DNA from 4 places in the Blastomonas sp. RAC04 genome. Region 2 is predicted to be linked to each of the others. Evidence: predicted binding sites of a transcription regulator. Region 2 holds the regulator's gene; each other region holds the start of a gene.
What was found. The regulator LexA, encoded in region 2, represses DNA repair genes until DNA is damaged. The targets are predictions, from matches to a motif close to GTTCCNCNCTTGTTCT.

Region 1 (7,950 bases), 1.1 Mb from region 2:
ACCGGCTGGACCGGCGGCAAGTACGGCGTGGGCAACCGCATGCCGATCAAGGCAACGCGGGCCCTGCTCAATGCCGCACTCGACGGCAGCCTCAACAGCACCGAATTCCGCAAGGATCCGAACTTCGGCTTCGAGGTTCCGGTGAGCGTTCCCGGCGTCGCCACTGCGATCCTCGATCCGCGCGGCACCTGGGCCGACAAGACGGACTATGACGCCACTGCGCAAAAGCTGGTCGGCCAGTTCATCGACAACTTCGCTCAATTCGAAGACCATGTCGATGAAGGCGTTCGCAGCGCCGCTCCTGTCCGGCAGTCCGTCGCTGCCTGATCCGGCCCGGACAGCATCGGGCCTTTCCAGTCGAAAGCCCGATGATGCCCGCAGCTGAAATCCGCTATTTTGAAACGTCGTCAGCCGTTCGCCTCCTGGGCGAGCGGCTGATTGGCGCTTGCCTGCCGCGCGCCGAATGGACGCATGAGGCGCATGTCGCCGCCTGCCTGTGGCTGATCACCGAGCGCCCCGATCTGGATGCGGCGCACGAACTGCCCGGCATCATCCGGCGGCACAACGAAAGCGTCGGGACGCCAAACACCGATGCGCAGGGGTTCCACGCCACGATCACTCATTGCTATGCGGTCGGGGTCGCCGCGTTCGTGCGGCGCATCGATCCTGCGCTTGCGCTGGTCGACAAGGTCAACGCGCTGCTCGACGCGCCCGAAGGCGCGCGCGACTGGCCGCTGCGTTTCTATTCGCGCGAGCGGCTGTTTTCGGTTGAGGCCCGGCGTGCGGTGATTTTACCAGATGTCGCCCGCCTGCCGGGGTGATTGGCGTGGCGAGCGCGCCGTCGCCATGTTAACTTGCTCCCCGTTCGCCGGAAGAGCCCGGCTGGAGGTGGGAGCACGCATCGATGGATTTCCTCAACAACATCGTCGGCCAGCTGGGCGGCGTCGACAAGATTGCCAGCCTCGCCAAGCAGGTAGGCCTCAGCGAAGAGCAGGTGCAGTCAGCCATGGCCGCGCTCGGCAAGGCCGCCCCCCAGCCCGGGGACACCGTCGCATCGGCTGCTGAGTCGACCGGCCTGCCGATGGACAAGCTCAATGACCTGCTCGCGCAGGTCGGCGGCGAGGATGCGCTGAAAAAAGTCACCGGCTTTCTCGATCGCGACGGCGACGGCAACCCGATGAACGACATCATGGGCTTCGCGAAGAAGTTCACGGGGCAGTGACCTTCCAGATCCTCCCCGAATTTGTCTCGGGGAGGATTTTGGTACCGCACACTTCCGCCACGTTACCACTCCCGGTTACCCCGGGCTTGCCCCGAAGCCGGGGGCGGGTGCCTGCAAGATTTCGCTCTGGGTCCCGGATCAGGTCCGGGACGACGGTAACGGCGGGCGGTTGCGCGTCTACTCAGCGGCCAGCTGGGGCGCGTCCTTCACCTCTGCATCCGCCTCGATCAGCGCAGCATCGCCATAGCGCGGGAGCGCTTCGATCTCGTCGATCGTTTCCAGCTCGCGCTTGCCGGTCTCGATGTTGAGCGCGGCGAACTTGCGGCCAGTGGACAGTACATTGCGCTCGAAGCTACCGACGAATTTGTTGTAGTGCCCCACCGCGCTCGACAGGCCCGAACCGACGCGCTTCAAATGCTCGGCGGAGACCGCGAGGCGATCGTACATTTCCTTGCCCAGTTCGGCGATCTCACGCGCATTGGCCGCGAGCGCCTCCTGCTGCCAGACGCTCGCCACCGTCCGCGCAATGGCAACAAGATTGGTCGGCGTCGCGATCAACACCTTCTTGCCGAACGCAAAATCCCAGAGCGTGGAGTCATGCTCCATCGCGGCCGACAGGAAATGCTCGCCCGGAACAAACATGATCACATAATCGGGCGCGTCACCGAACTGGGTTTGATAGGCTTTGCCGCCAAGCGCATTGACGTGATTCTTCATCGACTGGAAATGCCGCGCCATTGCGGTGGACTTGACCAGATCGTCTTCCGCCTCGAACGCGTCTTGGTAATCGTTGAGCGAAACCTTGGCATCGACAATGAGCGTGCGTCCACCCGGAATGCGTATCACCGCATCGGGACGCAGGCGCCCGTCCTCGGATTCGACGCTGACTTCCATCATGAAGTCGGTGTGTTGCGACAGCCCGCAGCTTTCGAGAACGTTCTTGAGCTGCTGTTCGCCCCAGCGACCGCGCGCCTTGGGAGCGTTGCGAAGTGAATTGACCAACCGTGCGGTCTCGTCACGGACCTGCTGCTGGCCAGCACGCATCTGATCCATCAAGCCCTTAAGGTCGCCATAAGCCTCACTGCGGGTCGCCTCGATCTTCTGCACCTGCTCCTCATAGGTCTTGAGCCGTTCGCCGACCGGCGCCAGCAGCGTGCGGATCTTTTCCTCGTTCTTCTCTTCGGACTGCGCGAAACGTTCGTTGGCGCGGCGCAGGAACGCTTCCTGCGCCTCTCCCAGCAGCTTGTTGCCGACTTCGCCGAACTGCTGCGAGAGCTGTTCGCGCGCTTCGACCAGCATCCGCATCTGCTTTTCATGGTTGGCGGCATCGGCCTTCATCGTGGCAAGCTCGCGCGCGGCGGCGGCGTGGTCGGCACGCAGGGTGTCGAGCTTTGCTGCCAGCTCGTCGGCCTGGCGTGCACGCTCGGCAGCGGCGGCGAGCTGGCCCGAAAGCGCGGCATGGTCGGTGCGCACGGCTTCCAGCCGCAGCGACAGGTCGTCGGCCAGCTTCGCCCGCTCGCTCGCGCCTGCCAGATCGCGGATCGCGGCGTTGAACCGCTCCTGCAGCTCCTTGAGCGCGCCTTGCGCCTCCTCGCGCTCGGCGCGCGCATCGGCGAGCGGCCTGCCGCCCAGCCACCAGCCAATGGCGAGCCCGATGATCAGGGCGACAACGATAAGGACGGCGACCACGGGGTCCATGCTGGTACTTTCCGATCGGGGTATGGAGAACGAAAAGCGAACCTAAAGCGCAGGGGAAGGCTTGGCAATGGGGCAAAGCCATCGCTCTGGGGACAACTGCCGCCGCCTTCGCGGGGGAAACAACTGGGTAGTATACCCGTCATTCCCGCGAATGCGGGAATCCCGCTTTGGCGTAACGTACGCGCAGAAGCGGGACCCCCGCATACGCGGGGGTGACGATCTGATCTAAGCTGTCAAAACGTTGGCGATCAAGCCGCCTTGCGCAGCTTCTCAAGCTTTTTCAGCACCATCTGGCGCTTGAGGCGCGAGAGGTGATCGATGAAGAGGATGCCTTCGAGGTGGTCCATCTCGTGCTGCAGGCAGGTCGCCATCAGCCCGTCCATCGCCTCTTCATGCACCTTGCCGTCCAGATCCTGCCAGCGGGCGCGGATCGTCGAGGGACGCTCGACCTCGGCATACTGATCGGGGACCGACAGGCAGCCCTCGTTGTACAGCGTGTGCTCGTCCGAGGGATCGAGGATTTCGGGGTTGATGAACACCCGCGGGGTCTTGACCAGCTCGCCGTCTTCGCCCTCGTGCTGCAGATCGATCACCAGCACGCGCTTGGGCACGCCGACCTGGATCGCGGCCAGCCCGATGCCGGGCGCGTCGTACATCGTTTCGAACATGTCGGCGACGAGCGTGCGCAGGTCTTCGTCGAACGTCTCGACGGGTGTGGAGACGGTCTTCAACCGCGGATCGGGCACTTCAAGAATAGGGAGGATAGCCATGCCGCCCAGATATGACTGCAAAGCTGCCTGGTCAAGCCATGGGCAGAAGGAGAGACGCGGTCAGCCGCGCCCGAAGCTGCGCTGCGCGCCCATTGCGGCGCCCGCGACCGGCGTGCGGCGGCCGAAGCTGCGGCGTTCGACCAGCGGGTTGGCCTCCTTTTCAAGCGACGCCAGCGACAGGCGGAACACATCGCGCAGCCCTACGATATCCTCGAGCAGCTCGTCGGGTTCCTGCTGGGTTTCGACACAATGGCGCGCGGTCATCTCGATCTTCTCGGCCAGCATCGCCAGCTGCTCGGCGCCGAACTGCCATGATTCGCCCTTGAGCGTGTGCGCAGGCAGCACCAGCCTGGCAGCGCTCTTGTCGCGCATCGCGGCCTCGATCGCGTCGACGGACTTTGTGCCGTCTTCGCGGAAATAGCCCAGAATGCGCACGAAATCGGTCCCCAACGTGGCACGCGCCTCTGCAAAGGTCGACCAGCTGATCAACGGCGCCTCTAGATAGGACATGATGCAATCTCCCGTCGTGCCCCAAAGCACTCCGAGAGTAAATTACCCCGACAATGGTAAACGAAGTCTTGCAACGTCCCAATAACCGCGCGCGGATGCCCGCAATTTTCGCACAATAGGCCGCTTGCCCGCAGTCAGTCCTTGGCGAACGGGTTCTTGGGCGCGCGATAGGTCAGCCGCACCGGAACCGCGCCAAAGTCCAGGTCACGCCGCAGGCTGTTGATCAGATAGCGCGAATAGCTCTCGGGCAGCTCCTCCACCCGGGTGCCAAAGATGATGAAACCGGGCGGGCGGACCTTGGCCTGCGTCATGTAGCGCAGCTTGATCCGCTTGCCGCCGGGCGCAGGAGGCGGGTTGGTTTCGATCGCCATTTCGAACCAGCGGTTGAGCTTGCCGGTGGAGACGCGCCGCGACCACGCGGTGCGCGTTTCGAACGCGACCTTGATCAGCGTGTCGATGCCCTTGCCGGTGATGCCCGATATGGTGAGCACGGGCACGCCCTTGAGCTGCGCCAGACCTTCGTCGAGCGCGGCCTTGATGCCGTTGAACAGGCTCGAGGCGTCCTGCGCCACATCCCATTTGTTGATCGCGATGATCAGCGCGCGGCCTTCCTTGATCACGTTGTCGGCGATCTTGAGCTCCTGCAGTTCCAGCCCGCGGGTCGCATCGAGCAGCAGCACCACCACCTCGGCATAATCGATCGCACGGCGCGCATCGGCGACCGAGAGCTTTTCGAGCTTGTCGACCACCTTGGCCTTCTTGCGCATGCCGGCGGTATCGATCAGCCGCACGGGGCGCGAGGGCGCGCCGTCGGCGGGGTTCCAGGTCCAGTCTATCGCGATCGAATCGCGGGTGATCCCGGCCTCGGGCCCGGTGATCAGCCGGTCCTCGCCCAGGATGGTGTTGATCAGCGTGGATTTGCCTGCATTGGGGCGACCGACGATGGCGAGCTGCAGCGGTGCAGCCTCCAGCGCGTTCTCGTCCACCGATTCGGCATCGATGTTGACCGCGGGCAGCTGCGTGTCGTCATCGCCGCCCTCGTCCCAGTCCTCGATCAGCGGGCGCAGCGCGTCGAAAAGCTCGGCAAGCCCCACGCCGTGCTCGGCGCTGAACGCGATCGGCTCGCCCAGGCCCAGCGAATAGGATTCCATCAGCCCGCCATCGGCAGCGCGGCCCTCGGCCTTGTTGCCCATCAGGATGATCGGGGTCTTAGTGGTGCGCAGCCAGCGCGCGATTTCCTCGTCCAGCGGGGTGATTCCGGCGCGGGCATCGAACACGAACAGCGCCGCGCGGGCGGTCGCGACCGCCTGCTCGGTCTGGCGGCGCATGCGACCGGGGAGCGTTTCGGGGTCCTCGTCCTCATAGCCTGCGGTATCGACGATCTGGAAGTGCAGGCCGAGCAGCTCCGCCTTGCCCAGACGCCGGTCGCGCGTAACACCGGGCTGGTCATCGACCAGCGCCAGCTTCTTGCCCACCAGACGGTTGAACAAAGTGGATTTGCCGACATTGGGTCGGCCGATGATGACGATTTCAGGTAACATGCGCACGCCTGTATCGCGGGAAAGCGGTTTTGTCTCCCCCCGCGATCAGGTGCGTCGCTTTAGCCGGTGTCAGCGGAACGCGGTGATCGTTCCGCCATCGTCCAGGACGTACAGCGTGTTGTCCGCGACGATCGGAGGCAGCGAGACCTTTTCCTTCACGTCGAACAATACGCTGAAGCTGCCGTCAGAAGGATTGACCACACCGATCTCGCCCAGCGTATCGACGGTGAACAGGCGTCCGCCGGCCAGCACGGGGCCGTTCCAGTGGACCTGGCCTTCCTTCTTCTTTTCCTTGCGATACTGCTGCAGTTGGGTCGACCAGCGCACCTTGCCGGTGGCACGCGCGATGCACAGGATGCGCGCATCGTCGGTCAGCACGAACAGCCATTCGCCCGCGATCACCGGGGTCGAAATGCCTGCGATGTTGAGTTCCCAGATGCGCTGTCCGGTAACGAGTTCGTACGCCGCCATGCGGCCGCCCTCTCCCACCGCATAGACGCGGCCGCGATCGATGATCGGGTCGGCATCGATATCGGTCAGCGACGACACCGAGGTCGAGATGCTGGTGCGCGCAAGCGCATCGGACCACAGGTTGCGGCCGTTTTCATAGCGATAGGCGATGAGCTCGCCGCTCGAGAAGCCCGCGACCACGGTGCCTTGGCCTGCCGCGGGAGCGGCAACGCCGAACACGCCGGCCTGGCCCAGCGATCCGCCCTGCTGCCAGGCAATGGAGCCATCTGCCTGGTTGAGCGAGACAAGCTGGTTGTCCTGGGTCATCACATAGACCGAACCGAACGCCAGCGTCGGCGCGCCGCGCAAGGGTCCAGCAGGCTTCACCCGCCAGATCTGCGAGCCATCGGCGGAATTGAGCGCAGCGACCTCTCCCACGCCGTTTGTGGCATAGACACGGGTCGCATCGGCGCTGACGCCGCCGCCGAACACCGAGGCCGAACCGTCATCACGCGCTTCGAGTGCAACCTGCCACACCTTGGCACCGGTGGCGGTATCGAAGGCGTGGACCATGCCATCGGTATCGACCGCATACAGCCGTCCGCCATAGACCACGGGAGCCGCCGCCAGCCGGACGCGCAGGCTGGAGCCTGCGATCTTGGCCGACCAGGCGCGCGTGATCGTCTCGCCGATCGACAGATGGCCGATCGCCTTGGTCGCGCTGCCGCCGGGCTGGTTCCAGTTGGCGTTGGTGACGGGCGCAGGCAGGATCACCGAAACGCCTGCGAGGTCCTTGTCGACTTCCGCGCCGCTTTCCGCGCGGGTGAGGATCGCGGTGCGGTTGCCCACGGTCGGCGTGATCTTGGGCTTGTCCTTGCCGCCCAGCACACCGCACCCGGCGACAGTAGCCGACAGCGCGAGAATCATTGCCCATTTCGCTTTTTGCATTGCCAGTCCAGCTCCCGAATCTTCAATAGTGCATCATCAACGGTAGCGACCCGCAAACTTGATATTACTGTCCCGCGGCCGGCGCGGAAAGTGCCGCCGTGACAGGTTCTGCAACGCCCTGGGCCTTGCTGGGATCACTCACCGCATCGACGCCCATGACACCAGCCAACTGACGGCTACGTGAACGAATGGTTTCAGGCACCTGCTTATCTTCCGACAGTTGCAGAAACAATGGTCCTGCAAGATCGGGCTTGTTCATGCGCATGTGCGCGATGGCGACCATCTCGCCTGCGCTGCCGAACCAGGGATTGCCCGGCACGGCCAGCGGCTTGAGCCGCGCGATGACATCGGCGGGCTTGAGGCTGTCATATTCCGCAGCGGTCTGGCGGATCAGCGCCAGATCGCGCAGCGGCTGCGGCAGGCTTTCGTCCACCGCGACCTTGGCGAAGGTTGCGGCAGCCGCCTTGGGGTTGTCCTGTTCCTGCGCGATGCCTGCGGCCAGCAGCTGCGAAACTGCGCGATAGCCCGGCTGATCGGCGGTTTCGAGCGGCTTGAGCGCATTGGCCGCGCCGCTGAGGTTGTTGTTGCGCACCGCATCCAGCGCGTTGGTCAGCTCTTCGCCGCGCTCGCCGGCCGCTTCTGCGGTGGCATGGCGGTAATAGAACCAGCCGCCCAGAGCGAGCAGCACAACGACGATGCCGATCAGGATGATCTTGCCGTAATTCTGGACGATTCCAGCCATCTGGTCCTGCCGCAGGGCATCATCGACCTCACGCATGAACATGTTGTCGCGCGCGGCATCTGCGTCCTT
Region 2 (7,950 bases):
CGGCAACGAGGTCGCCGATATCGGCGCGGACGGCGTGATCATGAAGCGCTGGCAGGCGAGCGATGCCGAACTGCCGGTGCACCCGATCGAGGCGATCCGCGGCGGCGATGCGGCGTTCAACGCGGCCGCGTTGCGCCGTCTGCTGCAGGGCGAGAGCGGAGCCTACCGCGATGCAGTGCTGTTCAACGCAGCCGCCGCGCTGCTGATCGCGGGCGAGGTCGACACGCTGGCCGACGGCGCCGAAGAGGCGGCTGAAGCGATCGACAAGGGGCTGGCCAACGCCCTGCTCGACTGCTGGATTGATTTTACGAAAGCCGCGGCATGAACAAGCTGGAAGAAATCTGCTCGGTCAAGGGAATCGAGGTCGAACGCCGCAAGGGCCTTGCCTCGCTGGCCGAGATGGAGCGCCGCGCGGCCGACGCGACAGCGCCGCGTGGCTTTGCCAAAGCGCTGGTCGAAAAATCGCTCACCGGTTTCGGCCTGATCGCCGAGATCAAGCGCGCCAGCCCATCCAAGGGCCTGATCCGCGCCGATTTCGACCCTGCAGCGCATGCCGCAGCCTATCAGGCGGGCGGCGCTGCATGCCTGTCGGTGCTCACCGATATGCCGTATTTCGAAGGGCATGACGATTTCCTGCTCGCCGCGCGCGCCGCCTGCGACCTGCCCTGCCTGCGCAAGGACTTCATGGTCGATGTCTGGCAGGTCGCCGAAAGCCGCGCGCTGGGCGCTGATGCGGTGCTGATCATCGTTGCCGCATTGGACGACGCGACGATGGCGGATATCGAGACCGCCGCGCTCGACCTTGGCATGGACGTGCTGGTCGAGGTGCACGACGAGAACGAGCTGGAACGCGCCCTCAGGCTGCGCTCGCCGCTCATCGGGGTCAACAACCGCGACCTGCGCAGCTTCAAGACCGATATCGCCAACACCGAGCGGCTGGTGAAGCTGATCCCCGAAGGTTACATCCCCGTATCGGAAAGCGGCATCTACACGCACGAGGATTGCGTGCGGCTGAGCAAGCATGGCGTGCGCAGCTTTCTGGTCGGGGAATCGCTGATGCGGCAGGACGATATCACCCGCGCAACGCGGCTGCTGCTCACCGGATCGGCGGACTGATGGCTGACCTCACCCATCTCGACGCCAGCGGAGCGGCGCACATGGTGGACGTCTCCGCCAAGGCCGACTCCGTGCGCGAGGCGGTGGCCGAAGGCATGATCAGCATGGCGCCCGAGGTGATCGCCGCGATCCGCGCGGGCGACATCAAGAAGGGCGACGTGCTGGGCACCGCGCGCATCGCTGGCATCATGGCGGCCAAGCAGACCAGCAGCCTGATTCCGCTGTGCCACCCGCTGCCGATCAGCAGCGTGTCGGTAGAGTTCGAATATACGGGCGCCGGCGTCCGCGTGGAAACCCGCGTGCGCACTTCGGGCAAGACCGGGGTGGAGATGGAGGCGTTGACTGCCGGCAGCATCGCGCTGCTCACCATCTACGACATGGCCAAGGCGCTGGACAAGGGCATGGTTATCGGCCCCGTCCGTCTGCTCGCCAAGAGCGGCGGCAAATCGGGCGACTGGATCGCGCCCTGATGGCGGGCGGCCTGATCGCGCTGGCCGAGGCACAGAAGCGGCTGCTCGCGCTCGCCACCACAAAGCCTGCCAACTCGGTCGGATTGCTCGAGGCGAACGGCCATATCCTCGCCGAACCACTGGTTGCCTGGCGCAGCCAGCCGGCAGCCGACCTGTCCGCGATGGATGGCTATGCCGTGCGCGCCGTCGACCTGCCCGGCCCATGGACGGTCATCGGCGAAAGCGCCGCCGGGCGGCCTTTCGATGGCGCGATGGGCGCAGGCGAAGCGATACGCATCTCCACCGGCGCGATCGTCCCTGCCGATGCCGATGCGGTGGTGGTGCAGGAAGACACTGGCATCGATGGCGCCACGCTGACCCTGACCGGCGACGGACCCGCGCGACCCGGTGCACACATTCGCCGCGCGGGGCATGATTTTGCCGAAGGTGCGCTGCTCGCTGCGGCGGGCACGCGGGTAGACGCTCGGCTGATCGCGCTGGCTGCGATGGCTGGGCACGGCACGCTCAGCGTTCACGCGCCGGTGCGTGTGACGATCCTGAGCACCGGCGACGAGCTGGTCGCGCCCGGCACTCCGCTGCCCAGCCCCGCGCACATCCCGGCCAGCAACGGCATCATGCTCTCGGCCATGCTGCAGGGGCTTCCGGTGGACATCACCATGCCGCCGCTGCTGCCCGACCGGCTCGATATCATCGCAGCGGCGCTCGCCGACCACCGCGACGCCGATATCATCGTCACCACCGGCGGCGCCTCGGTAGGCGACCACGACCTCATCCAGCCCGCACTGCTCCAGAGCGGCGGAACGCTCGATTTCTGGCGGATCGCGATGCGCCCGGGCAAGCCGGTGATGGTCGGGAGGATGGGCGATGCCATCGTGCTGGGCCTGCCGGGCAATCCGGTGTCGTGCTATGTCACCGCGCTGCTGCTGCTGCTTCCGCTGGTCAGGACCTTCGCCGGATATCAGTACGTTCTGCCTGATATCTCGCAAGCCAGGGCCGGCACCACCTTCCCCGCAAATGGCACCCGCCAGGACTTCATGCGCGCGCAGATCGATGGCGGGCGGCTGTTCCCGGTATCGAGCCAGGACAGCGGCGCGCTGTCCTCCTTGCATGCCGCCGATGCGCTGGTCGTTCGCGCCGTGCACCAGCCTGAAGCCGCGCCCGGCGACCTGCTCGACTATATTGCGCTTCGCTCCGGGGCGTAACACAAGGTCTTGACCTGACCGGCTTTGTTTCGTAATTGTTCCGTATTCGTTCGACCGCCGATCCACCGGCGCAGAAAGGAACATTCAGCATGCTGACCCGCAAACAACACGATCTGATCCGCTTCATCCAGGTACGGCTGGAGGAAGACGGCATTTCCCCCTCGTTCGAGGAGATGAAGGAAGCGCTGGATCTCAAGTCGAAGTCGGGTGTCCACCGGCTGGTCAGTGCGCTGGAGGAACGCGGTTTCATCCGCCGTCTGCCCAACCGTGCGCGCGCGCTCGAAATCCTCAAGCTGCCCGAAGCGAGCGTCAAGCCGCGCGCCAAGGAACTGGCCGCGGCCGCCGCTGCCAAGACCGATGCGGCCAAGAGCAACATCGTCAGCATGGACGCAGTCCGCAAGGCGCAGCCGCCGGTCGCTGCCAACAACAATGTGCTGGAAATTCCTCTGCATGGCCGGATCGCTGCGGGCGCACCGATCGAAGCATTCGAGGGCACCGAAATCCTTCCCGTGCCCGCCGCGCTGCTGGGCAGCGGCGAGCATTATGCGCTCGAGGTGTCGGGCGATTCGATGATCGAGGCAGGGATTCTCGATGGCGATTTCGCGCTGATCCTGCGCACGGAATCGGCGCGCGATGGCGAGATCGTGGTGGCGCTGGTCCGCGGCGAAGAAGCAACGCTCAAATATCTGCGCCGCGAAAACGGCCGCATCCGGCTCGATCCGGCCAATGCCTCCTATGATCCGCAATATTATGCGCCGCACGAAGTGCAGGTGCAGGGCAAGCTTGCAGGCCTGCTGCGCCGCTATCACTGACCAGCCTCGCTGACGAGCACTGCACGGCACCCGCGTCACCCTGGAGGTTGACCGGGACAGCACCGGGCTGTCCCGTTTTCGCTACAGTCCCAGGCGCAAGAAATCGCTTTTCATTTGGAATACGGCTGTCCAAGCTGCCCAGGTCTGCGATCGAGAACCGGGGGGCCCCTATGATCAAAGCTGCAGTGGCACTGGCGAGCGGTATCGGTCTGTTTCTGGGGGCACCAGCCCATGCCGCACCCGATCGCACGAGGCTGGACGCCCTGATCACGCAGTTCGAGGCCGCCGATGCCAACAGCGATGTCGAGGGTTATCGCAAGATCGCCGACCAGACCCTCGCCGAGGCACGGCGGCTCTATCCTGCCGGCCATCCCGAGATCGCCGCACGCGCGCTGTACGTCGCCCAGGCGCTGGCTGCTTCGGGCGAGATGGATCCGGCCAAAGCCGAGGTCGACAGGATCATCCCCGTGCTTGCGGGCGCGCAGGGATACAAGGCGGACTGGCGCAATGCGCTCAGCCTGCGCGCCTATATCCTCAACTTCAAGGGCGATCATGCCGGTGCGCTGGCGATCAACGAACAGCTCGCCGCCGAATATGCCAGCGATCCGTCAAGCCAGGGCATTCGCGACCATGCCGTAACGCTGTCGAACCTGGCAGCGTCGTATCTCGAACATGGCCGTCTCGATGACGCGCTCGCGCGCAACGCCGAGGCGATCCGCATTGGCCTCGCGCTGGATCCCGTCCCTCAGGACGTCGCCATCTGGAGCGCCAACCGGGTCGTCTATTTCTATTCCGCCGGGCGCACCGAAGACGCCATCGTCACCGCGCAGGAAGGCATCTCGCAAGCAGGCGGCGCCCTCGGCACCGATCACCCGGCGATGGCCAACCTCTACGCCAATCTCGGCGCGATCCTCATGCGGATCAACCGTCCGCACGATGCCATGGCGCCGATCCGGCAGGCCTATGAACTGATCGAAAAGGCCAATGGCGGCCCCAACCAGAACAGTGCGACGATGCGGACGCAGTTCGCCCAGGCGCTGGTGCGGGCCGGGCAGCACAAGGATGCCCTCGCCTTTCTCGATTATGCCACGCCGATCATCGATGCCCAATTGGGCGCGCAGAGCGACCGGTCGCTGGTGGCCCGCGATACGCGGCTGGTTGCGCTGATCGCGCTCGGCCAGGGTGCGCAGGCCGAAGCGCTGGCCAGGGAGCTGCTGGCGGTGCGCGATGCGCGGCTGCCCGATGGCCACAGGGACCGCGCCAATACGCGCGACAATCTCGCCAAGGCCGCCTTCTCGATCGAGAATTGGGCAACCGCGCGCGATGCAGCCGCGCAGGCCGTGGACTTGCGCAGCAAGGCGCTCTCCCCCGACCATCCCGATCTGCTGCTGTCTCGGGCATTTCTGCTGCGCGTGGAGGACCGCGGCGACTTGCGCCCGGCAACCGAGCTCGTCGCCGAGGCGCGCCAGGTTTTCGAGGCGCTGACCTTGAACGCGCAGCTTGCCCGCGGGTCCGCCCAGGCAGAGCGCCAGCGGCCCGCTTATGGCTGGCTGGCAGAGGTGTTCGCGCGGCGCGGTGCGGCAGACGATGCCTTCCGCGCTCAGCAATGGGCGGCGCGCACCGCGCTCGACGACACGCTGGCGATCGCGGCGAGCGAGCTTTCCGCCAAGGCAGACCCCCAGCTTGCCAGCCTGCTGGTGCGACGCCGCGAACTGGTGGCGGCGCGCCAGGGGCTGGAGGCGCGGATCGATGCCAATGGCGCGCGCCCAGATCCAAAGTTTGATCTGGCGGGCGTTTCGAACGATCTGGCCGGAAACCGCAGCGAGATCGCTGCACTCGATGCCGGACTGACCCCCGAGCAGCGCAACAGCCTGATGTTTGCCCCCGCAAGCGTGAAGGACATTCAGGCGACCGGCGCGCGGGGCGACGTCAGCATCATGATCACCGATATCGGCGACAGCTGGCTGGTGACCGCGCTGGATGCCGGACGCGTGCTGCAGACCCTTGTCGGCGCCGATGCTCCGGTGGACGCGCTCGTCGCGCAGCTGCGCGCCGTGGCTGATCCGACGGGCGATGGTGTGCTCGACCGGGCCGCATCGTCGCAGCTGTTTGCAGCGCTTTTCCCGGGCGAAACCGCAGCGCTGGTGCGCTCGGCGCGTCAGCTTTACGTGACCGCCAACGGCTCGCTGGGGTCCCTGCCCTTCGGCTTGCTGTCGGCCGATCGCGCCGGCCGTGGGTTGCTCATGGAGAAATCGACCATAGTGCGGCGGGTGGGCGTGCCACGCGGCCGGACGGCGGCCTTCGCGCCCACCGGCAACACACTCGTCGCCTTTGGCGGCGTAAAAGGCGCGCCCGCGCGAACCTTGATGGCGATGCGCTCGGCGAGCACCGCAAGGACGATTGCCGATCTGCCCGACCTGCCCGATTCACGGCGCGAACTGGCCGCGCTCGGCCAGGCGATCGGCACCGGGTCTGCGCAGCTTCTGGTCGGCGATGACGCCACCGAAGAGGCATTACGCCGCGCCGCTGTCCCGCCCGGCGCGGTGCTGGCCTTTGCCACCCATGGCCTGCTTTCTGGCGAGCTCGACGGGTTGAGCGAACCCGCGCTGTTGCTGTCGCCCGCAGGCAACGACGACGGCTTGCTCAAGCCCAGCGAGATCGGTGCGATGAACCTGCCTGCCGGGCTGGTGATCCTGTCGGCGTGCAACACCGCAGCAACCAGCTCGACCGATCGCCCGCAGCTGGCAGGGCTGGTCCAGGGCTTCTTCCTCGCCGGGGCTGAGCGCGTGCTGGCAAGCCATTGGCCGGTGCGCGATGATGTCGCCCGGCGGCTGTCGGTCAGCACCGTGCGCGGCATGAACAACCGCCTGGCGCCGGCCGAGGCACTGCGCCGCGCGATCGCCCAGGTCCGCAAGGGATCGGACGGCGAACCGGCAATCGACAAACCCGCGCTGTGGGCGGTGTTCGAGTTGTTCGAAGCCAATTGAACGACCGGGCGGGCTTTCGGTAAGCATCAGCAAGATCGCGCAATTCAATTGCCGCCCAACGCTGTTGGTCGCCAAGATTGACGCAAATCGCGATCAGGCGCGCGCATTCCCATTCGGTGGTGTGGTGCTCGACCGAACTTACAGCCTCGCGCCTGCAAGATCAGCGCCTTCGCGCAAAGCCTTGAGTTTCTTGGCGGTCACCAGCGGGTCGATCTTCCCATAGCCTGCAAAGGTGCCGAACCCGCAATCGGTGCTGCCGATGATACGGTCTGCGCCGACAATGCCGGCGAAACGCGCCAGCCGCTGCGCAATCAGTTCGGGGTGCTCGACATAATTCGAGCAGGTGTCGATGACCCCGGGGGCCAGCCGCTTGTCGCTGGGGATTTTCGCATCGCGCCACACCGTCCATTCATGTTCGTGCCGGGGGTTGGCCCCTTCGAACAGGATGGTGGCCGGGCGCGCGGCGAGCACGATGTCGACCACGCGCTCGAGCGGGATATCGTGATCGTGCGGACCTTCGTAATTGCCCCAGCAGATGTGCATGCGCATCCGCTCGGGCGGGATGTTGGCGGTGGCAGCGTTCAGCGCCTCGACATTGGCGGCAGCGACCTTGAGGAACTCGTCCTCGGACAGGTCCTGATAGCCGGTATGGCGCGACATCGCGAGATCGGGGCAGTCGAGCTGCAGGTCAAACCCGGCACCCACGATCGTCTCGTATTCCTCGCGCATGGCATCGGCGAGATCGGCCAGATACGCCTCGTGGCTGGGATAGTGGCGGTTGACCTGGAAGGCGGTGATCAGCCCGGGGGAAGCCGCGTTCATGAATCCACGCCCGCCTGGCGCATGTGCATCCATCGCGGCCCGAAAGCGGCGGATATCGTCGTGCAGCGGCTCGAGCGATACCAGCTTCACCGGACCGATGCACGAGGCACGAACGAATTCCTGACTGCCCATGATCGCAGAGAGCCTGCGCGCCAGATCGGGCACTTCGGCCAGATCTGCGGCCGGCTTGCGATCGACGTGCCCGCCAAAGCCCGACAGCCGCTCGATCATGTAGGTCGAATAGCCAACCTTGCCCATTTCGCCGTCGCTGACGATGTCGACTCCACATTCGCGCTGGAAGGCGACCGAGCGATTTACCGCATCGGACACCGCAGTGTCGAACGCAGCAGCATCATAGGGTTCGCCTGCATCGCGCGCGAGCAGCAAAGCGGTCAGCTCGGGTCCACGCGGCATCGATCCGACATGGGTTGTGGCGATATAGGTCAATTTAGCCCTCCTGATAACTTTTCACGGCCTCTGAGCTCGCTCCTTCGCCCATTTGGAGGGACCACACAAAGTGATAGCAGCGATCCAATACGAT
Region 3 (7,950 bases), 1.1 Mb from region 2:
ATTGCAGTGGATCGGGCAGCGGGTGCATGTCTGCAGGCTGCGCGCCAGCTCCTCGAGGGTCGCTGTTTCGCCCGCTATCGGAGCCTCCATCTCCCCGCGCACGCGCCATTTGTCGCTGCGCGGATTGGCGAGCTGGACCGCGGTCTCGCGCATCCGCTCGACCCGCGCCCCCGCGCCCGCCAGCAGCGGGCCGATATCCTGCGCCTCGGGAAGGTTGTGCCAGTATTTCTTGGGCATCTCGGCGCGCATCGCGGCGATCTTGACCCGCGCGGGGTTGAAGATCGAACCGTAATACATCCGCCACTGCTCCTCCACCACGTCGGAATCGGGCACCTCGTCGCGGGTGCCGCCGGGGCCGAAAGTCAGCGTCTCGTCCTGCCAGATCGCGCGCGCGTCGGGCGTCAGGATCGCCCAGTCCATGCCGTAGAAGCGCTTGCGGAAGAAAGGTGCCGCCAGCCGCACGATCCGGTGTTCGGGCTCGAACCAGGCGACGAAGGATTCGCGTTCGGCATCCTCGCCGCCCAGCCTGCGGAAGCGGACGAACGCGTGCATCTTGTGCAGGTCGCGGCGGATCGCCTTGTCGGACTTGGCCAGCCAGTCGACGTCGTTGTCGGTGCGCCGTTCGAGCAGCCGCCGGTCGCCCAAGGCGCGCCAGACGATGGTGTAGAGCCGCGTCGGCACGTTCGCGTCGCGATGGCAGATCACGCGGTCGAGCGTGGTCACCAGCGCGCGGGGCAGGGCAACCGTGCGCCGGGGCACCAGCGGTGCGTCGTCGGAAAACAGCGAGGCGCTCTCGCCCGCCTGCCGCCAGACGACTTGCTCGGGCGGTACCTCGGCGGCGAGCAGCGCGCGCGCGGCATCGCGCCATTCGGCAAAGTCGCCGGGGGTGTTGAGGATGATCTCGCGCATGTATCTTGGCTTCAGAGCGCGAGGCTCATCTGCTCGGGCGGCGGGGCGAAGCGTGCGCGCAAGTTTTCGCTGTCGGTCAACCCGCCGGGGCGCCAGTCGGGGGTGGTGATGAACGGCAGCACCTTCTTCACCGAGGCGGTGAGCTTGGCCAGATCGCCGATCCGCACCGCGCCCAGCCGCCGCGCGGCGATGATCCGCTCGACCGCCTTGGTGCCGAGGCCCGGCACGCGCAGCAGCATCTCGCGCGGCGCGCGGTTGATGTCGACCGGAAACGCCTCGCGCCGCTGCAGCGCCCAGGCGAGCTTGGGGTCGATCGTCAGGTCGAGCATGCCGCCGTCTGCGCCTTCCATGATCTCGCCGCGAGAAAAGCCGTAGAAGCGCAGCAGCCAGTCGGCCTGGTACAATCGGTGCTCGCGGATCAGCGGCGGACGCACGGGGGGCAGGTCGCTGCTCGCATCGGGGATCGGGCTGTAGGCGGAGTAATAGACGCGGCGCAGTTTGTACCCCGAATACAGGCTGGTTGCCGATTGCAGTATGTCGTCATCCTTGGCCCCATCAGCGCCGACGATCATCTGGGTCGATTGGCCCGCCGGGGCAAAGCGCGGTGGCTTGGCTTTCTTGAGCAGCCGCCCGCGCGCAGCTTCTGCCGCATCGTCTAGCCCGACGCGCACGCCTGCCATCGTCTTGCGGATCGTCGCCGAGGTTTTTTCTGGCGCGAAGCTCTTGAGCCCTGCTTCGGTGGGCAGTTCGACATTGGTCGAGAGGCGGTCGGCATAGAGGCCTGCACGCGCGATCAGTTCGGGCGAGGCGCCGGCGATGGTCTTCAGGTGAATATAACCCCCGAAACGGTGCTCCTCGCGCAGCAGCCGCGCGACCTCGACCAATTGCTCCATCGTGTAATCTTCCGACCGGATGATACCGGAAGAGAGGAACAGCCCCTCGATATAGTTGCGCTTGTAGAAATCGAGCGTCAGCCGCACGACCTCTTCCGGATTGAACCTCGCGCGCGGCACGTTGCTCGACGCGCGGTTGATGCAGAAGCGGCAGTCATAAATGCAGAAATTGGTGAGCAGGATCTTGAGCAGCGAGATGCAGCGGCCGTCGGGTGCATAGCTGTGGCAGATCCCCATCCCGCCGGTCGATCCGATCCCCTTGGTACCGGTTGAGTCGCGCTTGATCGTTCCCGACGAGGCGCAGGAAGCGTCGTATTTGGCGGCGTCGGCCAGCACGCCCAATTTTTGCAGAATCGGTTTTTCGCTCATGCCACCGATATAGAGTCAAGAACAAAGAAAGAACAGGGGCTTGGCGGTGCTCCGCGCCCGGTCCGTCGCGTTTTCTGCGTACCGGGCGCGTGACCTTTGGGATCAGGATCGGATGAAGGCGAGAATATCGGCGTTGAGCGTGTCGGCGTTGACCGTCAGCATCCCGTGGGAAAGGCCTTCATAGATTTTCAGCGTGGCATCGGGGAGCAGATCGGCCTGCAGCAGCGCGGCGTTCTTGTAAGGCACCACCTGATCGTCATCGCCGTGCAGCACCAGGGTAGGGACGGTCATCGCCTTCAGGTCGTCGGTCTGGTCGGTTTCGGAAAAGGCCTTGATGCCATCGTAATGCGCCTTGGCGCTTCCCATCATGCCCTGCCGCCACCAGTTTTCGACCACCGCCTCATCGGGCTGAGAATCCTCGCGGTTGAAGCCATAGAACGGTCCGGAGGCGACATCGCGGAAGAAGGCGGCGCGGTTGGCGGCGAGGCCGCTGCGAAAGCCGTCGAACACCTCCATGTCGAGTCCGCCGGGGTAGCGCTCGGTCTTGATCATGATCGGCGGCACCGCCGCGACCAGCACGGCCTTGGCGACGCGGCTCTGCGGAATGCCGTGCTGAGCGACATAACGCGCAGCTTCGCCGCCGCCGGTCGAGTGGCCGATGTGCACCGCATTCTTCAGGTCGAGATGCGCGGTGACGGCTGCGGCATCACTGGCATAATGGTCCATGTCATGTCCCTCGCTCACCTGCTGTGACCGGCCATGGCCGCGCCGGTCGTGCGCGACGACGCGGAAGCCCTGATCGAGGAAGAACAACATCTGCGTGTCCCAGTCGTCGGACGACAGCGGCCAGCCATGGTGGAACACGATCGGCTGGGCATCCTTCGGACCCCAGTCCTTGTAGAAAATCTGCGTACCATCGGCTGCGGAAACATAGGCCATCATCGTTCTCCCTTGCTGATCGCGGTGATAGCCCGCGAAAAGGACTCGTCGATGACGCCAGCCTGGCGTCATCATCGCTCCGTACGCACTCGCCTTGTGTCCGGTTGCCGCAAGGGTCAGCCGGGCTTGGGCATCGTCCCTGGACGCAGGAAGGGGAACATGTGCGCGACGAAATCCGCCTTTCCGATGCCCACGCCCTCGGCCCGCAGGATGGCATAGGCGGCCATCACATGGAAATAGAGCTGCGGCAGCGCCCAGTCGCGGACGTATTGCGCGGCGGTGAGATCGAACACCATGCCGTTGGGCAAGGTGTGCGCCAGCGGCGCATCGGGCGACAGATCGGGCGCGTCCGCAGCGGCTGCCTCGACGATCCGCAGCGTCTCGGCGATTCGGGCCCGGGCATCGGCGATCGTCGGCGTGGTCGTGTCGGCGTTGCGCCCGTCCGCCAGCAGCGCGCCGACCGAGGCAGGCATTTCCTCCTGCCGCAGGCGGAAGATGCCCTCCTGCGCCTGGACGCACGAAAAGCAGATCTGGGTGAACAGCGGGAACATGTCCGGCGCGAGCCGCGCGCGCATCATCGCTGCGGCCCTGTCGGCGGGCAGCTGATCCGATGCCTTGTCCAGCCACGCGGAGAGCGCCCCGAGCATCTGGATGTAGGTGGGAACCAGCGTGTCTTTCAGCGTCATGTTCGTCTCCGTGCCTGATGCGCGATCATAGGCCGGGACCCCGTCAGGACAAGGCCTGTCCGCCAGACCGACGCGATACCGCGATCGCTGCGGCATGGCCCGCCGCCAGCGTCACCGCAGCGACCGGCACGAACCACATCGGGTGCGGCAGCGCGAACAGGTTGCCGATGGCGAGCAGCGCGAGGATCCCCGTCACTGCGACCGCGGTCCAGCGCGCCCCTGAGAGCCGGAATGCCAACAGGCTGCCGCCGAAAGCACCCAGCCCGTAACCCGCCGCCACTGCAGCGAACAATGCGTCGCCGGTGATGCGGCCATGCGCGAGCATCTCCACCCCCGCAATCGCGAGCCCTGCAGTGACCGTCCCCAGCACCACCGCCAAAATTTTCCGTCCCATGCTCATGCCAAGCTCCTTTCGATGCCTCGATTAGCAGCGGGCGCAAGCGCAGGATTGAACAAAGGGGTCATCGCGGCATCAGCATGTGCGGGGGATAATGCGCGGCGCGGTGCCGCAACTGGCCGGGGGTGGCGCCGGTGAACCGCTTCATTTCTCGCGTGAGATGCGCCTGATCGGCAAAGCCATGCTCGCACGCCAGCACCGCGAGCGAGAATTGCGGGTCGGCGAGCCTGGGATCGCGCAGCACCGCGTCGATCCGGTGGAGCAGCAGCCAGCGCTTGGGCGCCAGATCGGTACGGCCCGAAAACAGCCTGCGATAGTGCCGCGGGGTCGCCTCGACCGCCCTGGCGAGATCCATCGCGCGGTCGGTGTCGCGACAAGGGGCGGGCAGGGTGATCGCATCGCGGTCGGGCAGCCGTACCTCGAGCCACGCAGCAAAGCGTTCGAACAGCGAGTCCAGGCTGTCCGCAGCCTTGAGCGAATCGCGCAACAGACCTGCCTCGCGGCCGAGCAGCGCCGATAGCCTGGGGGGCGGGGTGCCATTGCCGGGGGGCAGCGTGCCAAGCCAGGCCTTGGCCGCCCAGGGCTGCAGCCGTGCGCCCACCAGCTCGCGCCGACTTTCGGCGCGGGCATATCGCGGGCCGTCCTGCACCGGGGTCACCCAGGCGGTGGCATAGCGATGCTCGGGCATGCCCGGTGCCGCGCGCCACCAGTGGATCCCGCGCAGGCTGACCACGATCTCGACATACGGCTTGGGCAAACCGCAATGCGGTGCCCCCGGATCGTCGAGATGCCACAGCTCGAGCACCGCATGATCGAGTGAAGGCGGCGCGGCGCGGGTGGTGAACCTGACATCGCCCGGCATCGGGTGCGCGACCGGCCCGGCCATGGCGTCAGGGCGCATTTCTTTGCGATGGATCGACCATGAACGCGCCGGGCCGCTTGCCGCCATCGCCGCGCTGCCGCGCAGCCGCTGCCGCCCACCAGCCCAGCTGGTCGAGCGTCCGGTCCAGATAGCCGTCCCAGCGCGCGGCATCGACGCCGGCAAGGTAGGTGCCATCCGCACCGAACACTTCGTGCGCGCGCGGCACATGGATCATCGCCGAGACCGGCAGGCAGCCCAGCTCGGACAGGAAGGTGCGCATGCTGACCGCAGCGCGCGTCCCGCCCCACTGGCCTGCCGAATAGGTGACGATGGCGCTGGGCTTGTACGAGAACAGCGAGCTGCCGAAATGGTTGAGCAGGTCGGCAAGCACCGGGCTCATCATGTGGTTGTATTCGGGGCTGACCATCACATAGCCATCAGCCGCGGCGATCTGCTCGGCAAGCCGGTCGAGCACTTCAGGCGCCGATCCGCGGCGATAAGCGAAATGCGGCTTGAAGGGGTGCGGCAGCTCGATCTCGACCGGATCGACCAGCGTGGCAGGCACCGCCTTTGCCTCCAGCCTGTGCATGCATGCGGCTGCCACCCGTTCGCCAAGCCGCGGCGGTTCGGGCGGGCCGGATATGCGCTCCGATCCCAGTATCACGAGAATGCTGCCGGTCATCTGGCTTTCCTTGCTGAAAAACGGACGCACGCCGATCATGGGCCGCCGGCGCGCGCCAAGCCAGACGTTTTTGCAGTGGGCTCAAGGCGGCGGGACGCCGGGGACCTGCTCGTGAAAGGAAGGAAGTGGTGCCCGGGGACGGGGTCGAACCGCCGACACTGCGATTTTCAATCGCATGCTCTACCAACTGAGCTACCCGGGCATCTGGTGGCACCGACGTGCCGCCTGCATCGCCTCACCGGCGATTTGGAGCGCCGCCTATAGGCAGGGCAGGCGGGGCTTGTCCATAGCAAAATCGCGCGACCGTTCTCCCTTTTCGGATTCGGCCTCAATCATAATCCGCATCGGGCTGGTCGGCGGGCGGGCCGGGGACGCTATAGCCTTCGCCCAGCCATTGCAGCAGGTCGCGGTCCTTGCAGGCCTTGCTGCAAAAGGGTGTGAATTCGGCGCGAGCGGGCTTGCGGCACATCGGGCAGGCGCGCGGATTGGGGCGGGGATCGGTCATGACGTGGTATCTAGGCGGTGCGTTCGGCGAGGACAACCGGGCGCCCGCTGCGGCGCTGCAGTGCTTCGAGCAGCGCCGGTTCGCGTTGCAGCAGCCGCGATTCGTCCGACGCCAGATCGAGCGTGATCGGGCCGGTGCCGCGATCGCGCTCGGCGCTGCGCAGCGCGGCGAGCAGCCGCCAGCGCACCGGGTCTGCAGCATGCAGTTCGATCAGCGAGGCGCGGGTGCGTTTGAGCACGATCTGCATCAGCCCGTAGCCGTTGATCGCGGTGCGCTCGCACGGGATGGTCATTGCGGCGTCGAAATAGTTGGCCACGGCATTGCGATCGGCCTTGTCGGCGAGCGTCGGGAAATCGACGACCACGCCGCCGCCGATGCCGTGGCGGCGGATCGCGAGCGCGCTCTGCGTTGCTGCTGCCAGCCCCAGCGCCCGCGGCGCGATGTCGCCATCGACATCGATCACCATCATCGCAGGGGTGGGCGACAGCGTCAGCGATCCGCCGGTAAAGGCGACCTCGCCGGTTTCAGCCTCGGCCAGCAGATCGTGCCAGCCCGAATCGGCGAGCAGATCGGCTCCGTGCGGTGTGGCGCGGACGATCTCGTGCCCATCGGCGGTGATCCGATCGAGCAGGCTCGGGGTCGCGCGCAACGGCGTATCGGCGGAGACCGCGCGCAGCCTGGCGGGCTTGTGGCGCGCGGTTCCGGCCTCGAACAGGCTTTCGCGCAGCACCTCGGCGCGCAGCATCTTGCCTTCGCTCAGCTCCTTGGGGACCGGCTGCAGCATCGCTTCGCTGCCATCGGCCAGCGCGACGCGCGCGCGGTGGCCGCCTGCGCTTTTCGCCAGCAGCCGCGCCTCGACCACCGCGCCGCAGCCCAGCGCAAGATCGCTGCGCTGGATGCGCGCTTCGATGATGCGGCCATGCTCGATCAGCGCGGCGCGCTCCTCGCCGATGCCGTCTTCGTGGATCCAGTGGGTCATGCGGCGGGGCTCAGCAGACCGGCGGTAACCAGCATGCTGCGCGTTTCGTACAAGGGCAGGCCCATGATGCCGCTATAGCTCCCCGCCATCGAGCGGATCAGTGCCTCGGCGCTGCCCTGGATGGCATAGCCACCCGCCTTGCCCTGCCATTCGCCGCTGGCGATATAGGCGTCGACCTCATCGGCGTGGAGCCGCTTGAAGATGACCGCGCTTTCGGACAGCCGGTGCAGGCTGCGGCCATCGGGCAGCATCAGGGTGACGGCGCTCAGCACCATATGGCGGCGGCCCGAAACCAGCTCGAGGCACATCCGCGCTTCGGCTTCGCTTTCGGCCTTGGGCAGGATGCGGCGGCCGACCGCCACCACGGTATCGCCCGAAAGCACCGCGCTGTCGGGGTGCTGGCTGGCGACGACCTGTGCCTTCTGCGCCGCCATCCGCCGCGCATAGACGCGCGGCAGTTCGGCCTTGATCGGGGTCTCGTCGATATCGGCAGGGACAATGGCATCGGCGGTCACGCCGATCCGCGCCAGCAGCTGCTGGCGTCGCGGACTGGCCGATGCAAGGATGAGCGGGGGCATCGCCGCCATGCTCATTTGAAGCGGTATGTAATCCGGCCCTTGGTCAGATCATAAGGCGTCAGCTCGACCAGAACTTCATCGCCCACCAGCACGCGGATGCGGTTCTTGCGCATCTTGCCGGCGGTGTGGCCCAGGATTTCGTGATCGTTTT
Region 4 (7,950 bases), on a different replicon from region 2:
ACTGGGTCTTGCAGTTGGTGCACTGGCATTGTCGGGCGTCGCGTTCACGACGCTGGGTCAGGAGTTCCTGCCGCAGCTCGACGAAGGCAACGTCATGGTCCAAGCGATCCGCATTCCCGGCATTTCGGTCGATCAGGCACAAGCGATGCACTTCATGGTCGAGAATGCGATTACGAAAGAGCCCGAGGTTGCATTTGCTTTCTCCCGGACCGGAACGTCCGAGATCGCATCCGATCCCATGCCGCCCAATGTCACCGACACCTTCGTCATCATGAAGCCGCGCGACCAATGGCCCGATCCAGGGCTCGCCAAGGCCGAGTTTGTCGAGCGACTGGAGCAGCGGCTCGCTACGCTGCCCGGCAACAACTACGAAATCACCCAGCCCATCCAGATGCGCTTCAACGAATTGATCGCGGGGGTGCGCGGCGATGTAGCCGTCAAGATATTCGGGGACGACTTTGCGCAGATGAACGCGACCGCCGAAGCCATTGCGGGGGTGCTGCGACGAACCGAAGGCGCGACCGACATCCGTGTCGAACAGACCGAGGGTCTGCCCATGCTCGACATCCGCCCTAACCGAACAGCAATGTCGCGGCTGGGGCTGACCGCAGGCGATGTTCAGGACACGGTCGCAGCAGCGATCGGTGGGCGCGAAGCCGGCATGATCTTCGAGGGCGACCGGAGGTTCCCGGTCGTCATCCGCCTGCCAGAAGCAGCACGGTCAGACCTGACCAGCATCGCACAGGTGCCAGTGCCGACACCCGACGGTGGTTTCGTTCCGCTATCGACCGTGGCCGATGTTTCCGTGATCGACGGTCCGAACCAGATCAGTCGCGAGAATGGCAAGCGCCGCGTCGTCGTTCAGGCGAATGTCCGTGGGCGCGATGTCGCCAGCGTTGTCGCGGAGGCTCAGGCGGCGGTCTCGTCCTCGGTCGAGCTGCCGCCGGGAACGTATCTGGAATGGGGCGGTCAGTTCGAGAATCTGGCCTCGGCCAGGGACCGTCTGATGGTCGTAGTCCCGATCTGCTTCGCCGTGATCATGCTGCTGCTCTACGGGGCGCTTGGGTCGGTGCGCGACGCGCTCATCGTGTTCACCGGCGTGCCGCTGGCGCTGGTCGGAGGCATTCTTGCGCTGGTGCTGCGCGAAATGCCGTTCTCGATCTCCGCTGCTGTCGGTTTCATTGCGCTGTCGGGTGTGGCGGTCCTAAACGGTCTTGTCATGCTTTCGGCCATTCAGGACCTGATGCGACGAGGGCTGGACCGGGCAGCAGCGGCACGCGAGGGGGCACTCGCGCGCCTGCGTCCGGTGGCGATGACTGCATTGGTGGCATCGCTGGGCTTCGTGCCTATGGCGCTGGGCAATGGCGCAGGTGCCGAGGTGCAAAAGCCACTCGCGACCGTGGTAATCGGCGGGCTGATCTCTGCAACACTGCTAACGCTGTTTGTGCTGCCGACGCTTTATGCGCGGTTCGGTCAGAAGCGGCGCGAAGCCGAATCGCCCAGCAGTGCCGATGGAGCACCAGCCTATGGGACCTGACACTGACATTAGAAGAAACCCAAGACGAACGGGCCATGGGCTGCAAGTGGAGGAACGCGGATGCGCATAGAGTTGAGCTGCCGACTTCCGCGATCACCGGACTGGGTGTGGGAACGGGTGCAGAAATCTGAAACGCTCGACTATGTCGCCGCGCCATGGGTTCGCTTCAAGCCAAAGGCTGGACGTTTCCCCGACCGCTGGACGACCGGAAACCACGAATCGACGCTGTGGCTGCTCGGCGTCGTGCCTCTCGGACCGCAGACCATCGGCATCGAATTTCCCGATGATGCAGGACCGATGGTGCTTAGGGACAATGGTCATGGACTAATGGCGAAGACCTGGGATCACTGGATCTTCGTCGCGGCAGATTGTGGTGGCACGCGCTACATGGATAGGGTGGACGTCCATGCCGGAGTGCTGACCCCGTTCGTCGCTCTGTTCGCTCGCCTGTTTTACGCCCATCGGCAGCGCAGATGGATGGCGTTGGCAAGAGCCGGATAGGCATTAGATTTTGCCCTCAGATGGATTTTTTGCACCCGCCAATCTCGATAGCGGCTGGCAGGATCACCGCGACGTAGTCTGCGGATTAGACTAAGGGCGTTAATCTGACGGTCTGTTTAGCCGGGGCTATACGGCGGCACTTAACACGAGCAGTCGTTCGTGGTGGCAGATCAGAACGACTGGGTCTGGGTCGACTGCTGCCGGATGCGAATGCCGGATCGTGGGACACTGCGGCCATTCGCCGTTGTTCGGGGTGGGGTCCCCTTTCGTCAAAGCCGGTCATTCTTGGAGCCGAGCAAGCCCTCTGACCTATGTCCGGGTAGTTCGACGATTTTGAGAACGGAAAGTTTTGGGGCGCAGCTTGCGGATTGCTGCCCTTCGTTGCGGCTATGTCGGACGGTAGCTTTTCGCCCTAATGTGCTCCGTCCGTCTCAGTTCAACTTGACGCCCGGTCTATTTGCAATTCATTCCTAATGCTTTGAATTCGATGAAATGGGGGCTACATTGCCAGTCGCACTCGAACCAGAGGACTTCTCGTGTCGGTCATCAAGAGCTTTGCCGTAGGGAACGGCGACATGTTCTACATTAGGCATGGCAGCGACAACTTCTCGATCATTGACTGCAATCTCAATGACGAGAATGCGGATCGGATCATCGAGGATTTGAAGGCGCAGTCGGCTGGCAAGAGCATCAGTCGCTTTATCTGTACGCACCCGGACCAGGACCACTTTGGGGGGATTGAACGGCTCGATGACGCGATGCCGATCGTCAATTTCTACTGCGTCAAGAACCAGGCAATAAAGGACCCCGAGACTGAATCCTTCAAACGCTACTGCAAGCTGCGGGACGGCGATAAGGCCTTCCACATCTTCAAGGGCTGCACTCGGAAGTGGATGAACAAGGAAGGGGACGGCCGAGGTGCAGCCGGTATCAACATCCTTTGGCCGGATACGGAAAATGAGCACTTCAAGGAAGCTTTGGCTTGTTGCGATGCGGGCGAGAGCTTCAACAACACATCGGCTGTTATCCGCTACAGCTTGAATGGTGGCGCCAGCTTCATGTGGCTCGGTGACTTGGAAACTGGCTTCATGGAGAACATCACCGACTCGATTAATCTACAAAAAACCACCGTCGTTGTGGCGGCTCACCATGGTCGCGACTCTGGGAAGATTCCGGACAGTTGGTTGGAAAAGCTGGACCCTCAGTTCATCATCATCGGCGAGGCACCGTCGCGGCACCTCAATTACTACACCGGCTACAATATTTTTACGCAGAACAAGGCGGGCGATCTCACCTTTGATCTCGTGAATGACAAGGTGCACGTCTACGCCTCAGAAGAGGGCTACTCGCACAAGAAGCTCACGGATGAGGGCCAGTCTGCCTTTAAGGGATATGTAGGCAGTTTCACGGTTGAGACCGAGTACACCCTGTGAAAGACTGGTTCCCGCTCACCAGCTATGAGTTCTACGCTTACCTCACCTCAGGGATGGTGGTGCTAGCTGCGGCTGACCGCACTTTCATGGGTTCAACGCTCGCAAGCCATACAGATTGGAAAGTGGCCATAGCGGTGTTTTGGGTGGCGATAGCGTACCTCGTCGGCCACATCGTTGCAATTCCCTCTTCAGCCATCTTCGAGCACTTGATCGCCAAGCGAGTGTTGCGTGATCCGTCAGCGGTCATACTTGGCCTGGAGCCTCAACGGTTTCGGGAGCATTGCTTCGGGACCGTCGTCGGGGCTCGCGAGTATGAACCTTTTCCTGCAGATTATCGCGCGGCGATCGTCACTAAACTGGCGCGAGCCCTGAATGTTACTGAACCGAACATTCAGGCGGACGCCGCATTTCAGTGCGCCTTTACCCCCGCGCGCTCGATTGCAGATTCGGCCACAAGGATGGACAACTTCCTCAATCAGTACGGCTTCTGCCGCAACGTGTCCTTCGCCAACCTGATAGCTGCCGCGCTCCTAACGATCCTAGCGTGGCGTACCGGTGAACAGTCTGATGCGTTCCTCGCGATCGGCGCTGGGGTGCTAGCGCTTGGTCTGTTCATCCGGTTTATCAAGTTCTACGCGGCATACACGCGCGAGGTATACCGAGCCTTCAATAAGGCTTGTTAGGCGACATCTTGCGGCAAGGTATGGCTAGTTTTGGCAATTGCGGACGGTCAAGATGGCTCTCGTGAACGACTGACCCTGGTCGGTAGCCGACGCCCGAACTCGACCAGAGTACGAACCCTTGTTCCACTTCCAGCGGCAGCTCCATGCCTCGTGCTCCGGGCAAGAGTAGCGCGCATTGTTACGCCGCCCATTGGGTTGGATCATTCTCAAGGCCGATGAGGGCGAGGCCATGGGCAATGGATGTCCCCATCTGCATCGCCTAGGCCTACAACGGTGTTCGTCGTACCAAAATCGAGGCCGAGTGCTTTTGCCTTCAGACTGGCGGTCATGACCTGTCCTCGTGTCCTGTTCATTCCAGCCTGGTTTGGGCAGGTGAGGGCCTTTGCACAGCCCCCGGAAAGGGGCCAGCATGGCTTGCCTGGCCGGGCGGCTAGCAGGGCAGGTTTTGCGCCTGGCTTGGGGGAGGGGGCAGGTCTCTGGTGCATGCCGGAAAGGGCATTGCCCGTTCAGCTGAACAACCATAACAGCAGGCTTGCAGGACCTGCTGCTGTCAGGACTGCAAGGATCCAGAATTCCCAGCGGGACACGGGTTTGTCATTGGGGCTGGGCCAGTCGCGGGGCATGTCGCCAACCTCTCTTTCAGGTCAGAGCAGCAGGGGCGTGTCGGCGGTGCGGCGGCTCGACCAGGGCTCGCTGGTCTGATCGACACGCAGCCGGTCAGCAGGATACTGGCGCAGCAGCGCCATCGCTTCTTCTGCTGGCACATGCAGCCAACGATCATGCTCGTCAGCCTCAAGGATCACCGGCATCCTGTCATGGATGTGCCAGAGCTCCCTGGTCGCATCGACCATCACACCGGTATAGCAGTCGCCCCATTCGTCGCTCGGTCGCCAAAGACCTGCCCAGGCTGCAAGCGGCTGATCGGCAACGCTGATCCAGGACTTGGTCATCCGTCCTGTCTCGCCTTCGGCCTCGGCAAAGGCCGTGAACGGGATGAGGCAGCGGTATTGCGTGTCCGTGAACCACTTGTTCCACATGCCGTGGGCTGACATCAGCTTATCGTCGCGCGCATTGTTGACCGGGTTCGGCTTGTTGGGCTTGCCCGTCTTGCGGTTTACCGAATGTCGCGGAAAGCCCCATGTCATGGCCTCAAGCAACCGCTCTTCGTTCTCTTCCCGGATAACGAATCCCTGATACCCGGGATAGACATCGCCGGGGCTGGCATTGGTATTCCGGCCAATACGGGCGAAAAAAGTCTGGGCAACTTCCGCGATCGACGTCTTCAGCGTCACAAGATTGCACATCGCCTTGCCTCCCGTTGCACAGCCAAACTCGCCGCCCCGGCATCGATGCCGGGAGGACCGTCTTGCACCAATGTTCGGGCACCAGGTCGCTAATGTCCAGCCGCACCGTGTTGCCGTCTTCACAGGCGATAGCCTCATGATGGCGAGAGGGTGCTTGTGCTCATCGGCGGTGGAGAAGGGGTTCAGCTGCGAAACCGGCTTATCGCTCGCTTCCATTCACGCTCTGGCGGAAAGGCAAGCTCGATGTCGGCCGCGCTCTGACGGACCAGCTCCAGGCGGACCGGGCGCACCCGTTTGCGGTGCTGCAGGCTGCAGCTGCGGCACCAGAAATGCTCACGGGCAGGCTTGAGCCGATCGTCCCACATACGTTTATGAAAATGCCACCAAAGGCCATGCGGATTGAAAGTCGCGCTGTGCCCGTATCGGCAGACCGGGCGAACCGCGTAATGCCAGGCAGCCGCCTCGAAAAGGCAGGTCGCAACGCGCATGCCGTCACGTGTCCAGCCACCCATCTCACAGACCGAGTTCGGGCTGTTCGTCCTTTTCAGGCCCCTGCTGCCCATCCATCAGCGCCTCAGCGACCGACCGCGCCAGCTCCTGTGCGGCATCGTCGCGGATATGGCGGGCAGGCGCGGTTATGCCAACGCGCGCCCAGCCGGGGGCAGCGAGAATCGCACTGGCCATGTCTTCAATGTCGAATCGGGTCATGGCATAATAAGAACAAAAATAGAACATTTATGCAAGGCGGTTTGCCTTAGTGTGCGCTGAGGCGGTCATCACGTTTAGCAGGTACGCTCCGAGCAGGGGGCTCATCAGGCGGGAGGCGCGGTTGCGAACCAAAGGGCTTCGGCTTGCACTTTCCTGGGCAGTTGCATTACCGCAGAGGAATGTCGCTCACCCTTCTTCTTCTCTCCGCCATTCCTTCCGGCCAGAGTTTTGTCTGCACGCCGACCGCTGTCTGGGATGGCGATGGCCCGATCTGGTGCGCGGAAGGACCTCGCATTCGGCTGTCTGGCATAGCCGCCCGAGAAATGGATGGCAGCTGCAGTCCCGGCCATCCCTGCCCGGAGGCCGAGCCGCTTGCATCGCGTGATCACCTCGTGTCGCTTGTCGGCGAACCAGCCGGGACTAATGCAACCGGCCATGTCCTGGTGCGGGGGCCTGCCATGCGGTGCACCTCGAAGGGTGGGGCGGGGGGCAATCGTACGGCTGCTTTTTGCGTGTCGCCGCGTTCAGGCGACCTTTCCTGTGCCATGGTTCGCGATGGCTATGCCGCGCGCTGGGACAGGTATTGGGCTGGGCACCGCTGCGATTGAACTGGCGCAGCACCAGCGCGCGTGGCATTCTGTGCCCATGGGAAAAAGGCTGAAGCATCTCCTCCTTCGGTTCGTCGTTGTCCAGATGGCCGTGGTGCCAGCGATCAGCATCGCCCATCCCGGTGGCCTTGCTGCGGACGGTTGCCATAATGATCGCAAGAACGGCGGCAGGCATTGCCATGGCGGTGCAGCCCAAAGCGCCGCGCCAGCTGCGCGACCACAGCGCCTTTCTGGCGATGTATATTTCGCTAATTGTGCCGCAGCCCGGGCTGCCGGAGCAGCGCCGGTGCGTATTGGTTCGCCCGGCTATGGGCGCCATCTGGACCGCGATGGGGACGGGGTCGGCTGCGAATGACGCGATCGGCAGAGCCTGAAGGATCCTTCTCCCTACGGTTCGACCGGAGCTGGTTCCAGCTGGCGATGGTGGCGCCATTGTGACTGACGAGCAGCACCTGTGGGCCTGCGCGTTCGCTGTCGACAAGCGCTATGGCGCAGGCGCACCTCTCCATGTCGCCGAACGGATCGGAACACTTGCGGACGGAGGCGATACGGATGGAGTCGCCATGTGGCAGGCCATCGCTGTGCGGCTAGACCGGTTGCGGCGCGGCGATGCGCCGAGCAAGGATGGTATTGAGGAACGTGCGGTCAACTGGACCTTGTGGGTAGCAGTTGGCGCCATTCGTCACCCTCTTGCCCTGGACCACACCGTGTCTTCCGCCTTTTTGAGGGCACTGCTGGCCTTGGCCGTCAACCCCATTCGGGGTTCGCCCTCGCGTGCCGCTCGGTGACGGCGGCAGCCGCACCCTCCTTTTGGCGTCATCGGGGATGGTCCCCGAGCAACTGAAGGAGACATATCATGGCAACAATTGCAAACCTCACCGTCAAGGCAGACGACAGCTTCGAAGGCACGCTTGCCACCCTCAACGTCACCGCGCCGATCGCCATCATTCCCAACGGCCGCAAGGCCAAGGACAGCGAACCGGATTATCGCATCGTCTCGCGCAAAAACGGGTTCGAGCTTGGCGCTGGCTGGAAGCGCTTTTCGCAGAACACTGGCGCAGAATATGTGTCGGTGTCGCTCTCGGCCCCCGAGTTCGGCACCATCTACGGCAACATCGCCAACGCTCCCGGCGACGATCCGATGAAGAAGGTCATCATCTGGAATCCGCCGAGCTG

Region 1: the regulator LexA is predicted to act here: its motif matches at 2,947-2,962, upstream of rmuC (DNA recombination protein RmuC).
Region 3: the regulator LexA is predicted to act here: its motif matches at 2,190-2,205, upstream of BSY18_RS08940 (putative DNA modification/repair radical SAM protein).
Region 4: the regulator LexA is predicted to act here: its motif matches at 6,176-6,191, upstream of BSY18_RS00560 (DUF6771 family protein).

Annotation. Positions count from the first base shown of each region.
Region 1 is NZ_CP016460.1:1,666,427-1,674,376, forward strand. Features, by position in the region: gene BSY18_RS08840 (phosphoenolpyruvate carboxykinase) at 1-327, shown strand, start outside; gene BSY18_RS08845 (hypothetical protein) at 369-821, shown strand; gene BSY18_RS08850 (hypothetical protein) at 905-1,222, shown strand; gene rmuC (DNA recombination protein RmuC) at 1,400-2,920, opposite strand; gene def (peptide deformylase) at 3,169-3,690, opposite strand; gene BSY18_RS08865 (Hpt domain-containing protein) at 3,751-4,200, opposite strand; gene der (ribosome biogenesis GTPase Der) at 4,335-5,741, opposite strand; gene BSY18_RS08875 (outer membrane protein assembly factor BamB family protein) at 5,811-7,139, opposite strand; gene BSY18_RS08880 (tetratricopeptide repeat protein) at 7,204-7,950, opposite strand, start outside.
Region 2 is NZ_CP016460.1:581,968-589,917, reverse strand. Features, by position in the region: gene trpD (anthranilate phosphoribosyltransferase) at 1-325, shown strand, start outside; gene trpC (indole-3-glycerol phosphate synthase TrpC) at 322-1,116, shown strand; gene moaC (cyclic pyranopterin monophosphate synthase MoaC) at 1,116-1,586, shown strand; gene BSY18_RS03895 (molybdopterin molybdotransferase MoeA) at 1,586-2,788, shown strand; gene lexA (transcriptional repressor LexA) at 2,878-3,600, shown strand; gene BSY18_RS03885 (CHAT domain-containing tetratricopeptide repeat protein) at 3,771-6,587, shown strand; gene BSY18_RS03880 (cobalamin-independent methionine synthase II family protein) at 6,726-7,823, opposite strand.
Region 3 is NZ_CP016460.1:1,677,804-1,685,753, reverse strand. Features, by position in the region: gene BSY18_RS08945 (UdgX family uracil-DNA binding protein) at 1-909, opposite strand, end outside; gene BSY18_RS08940 (putative DNA modification/repair radical SAM protein) at 921-2,171, opposite strand; gene BSY18_RS08935 (alpha/beta fold hydrolase) at 2,274-3,110, opposite strand; gene BSY18_RS08930 (DUF1993 family protein) at 3,227-3,796, opposite strand; gene BSY18_RS08925 (hypothetical protein) at 3,840-4,190, opposite strand; gene BSY18_RS08920 (helix-turn-helix transcriptional regulator) at 4,258-5,094, opposite strand; gene BSY18_RS08915 (NADPH-dependent FMN reductase) at 5,084-5,737, opposite strand; tRNA gene BSY18_RS08910 (tRNA-Phe) at 5,864-5,939, opposite strand; gene BSY18_RS08905 (DNA gyrase inhibitor YacG) at 6,066-6,242, opposite strand; gene BSY18_RS08900 (ribonuclease E/G) at 6,253-7,221, opposite strand; gene BSY18_RS08895 (Maf family protein) at 7,218-7,814, opposite strand; gene infA (translation initiation factor IF-1) at 7,811-7,950, opposite strand, start outside.
Region 4 is NZ_CP016458.1:112,109-120,058, reverse strand. Features, by position in the region: gene BSY18_RS00590 (efflux RND transporter permease subunit) at 1-1,537, shown strand, start outside; gene BSY18_RS00585 (hypothetical protein) at 1,598-2,038, shown strand; gene BSY18_RS00580 (hypothetical protein) at 2,575-3,471, shown strand; gene BSY18_RS00575 (hypothetical protein) at 3,468-4,154, shown strand; gene BSY18_RS00570 (SOS response-associated peptidase) at 4,799-5,674, opposite strand; gene BSY18_RS00560 (DUF6771 family protein) at 5,972-6,166, opposite strand; gene BSY18_RS21620 (excalibur calcium-binding domain-containing protein) at 6,494-7,129, shown strand; gene BSY18_RS20850 (DUF6961 family protein) at 7,209-7,562, shown strand; gene BSY18_RS00545 (DUF736 domain-containing protein) at 7,631-7,950, shown strand, end outside.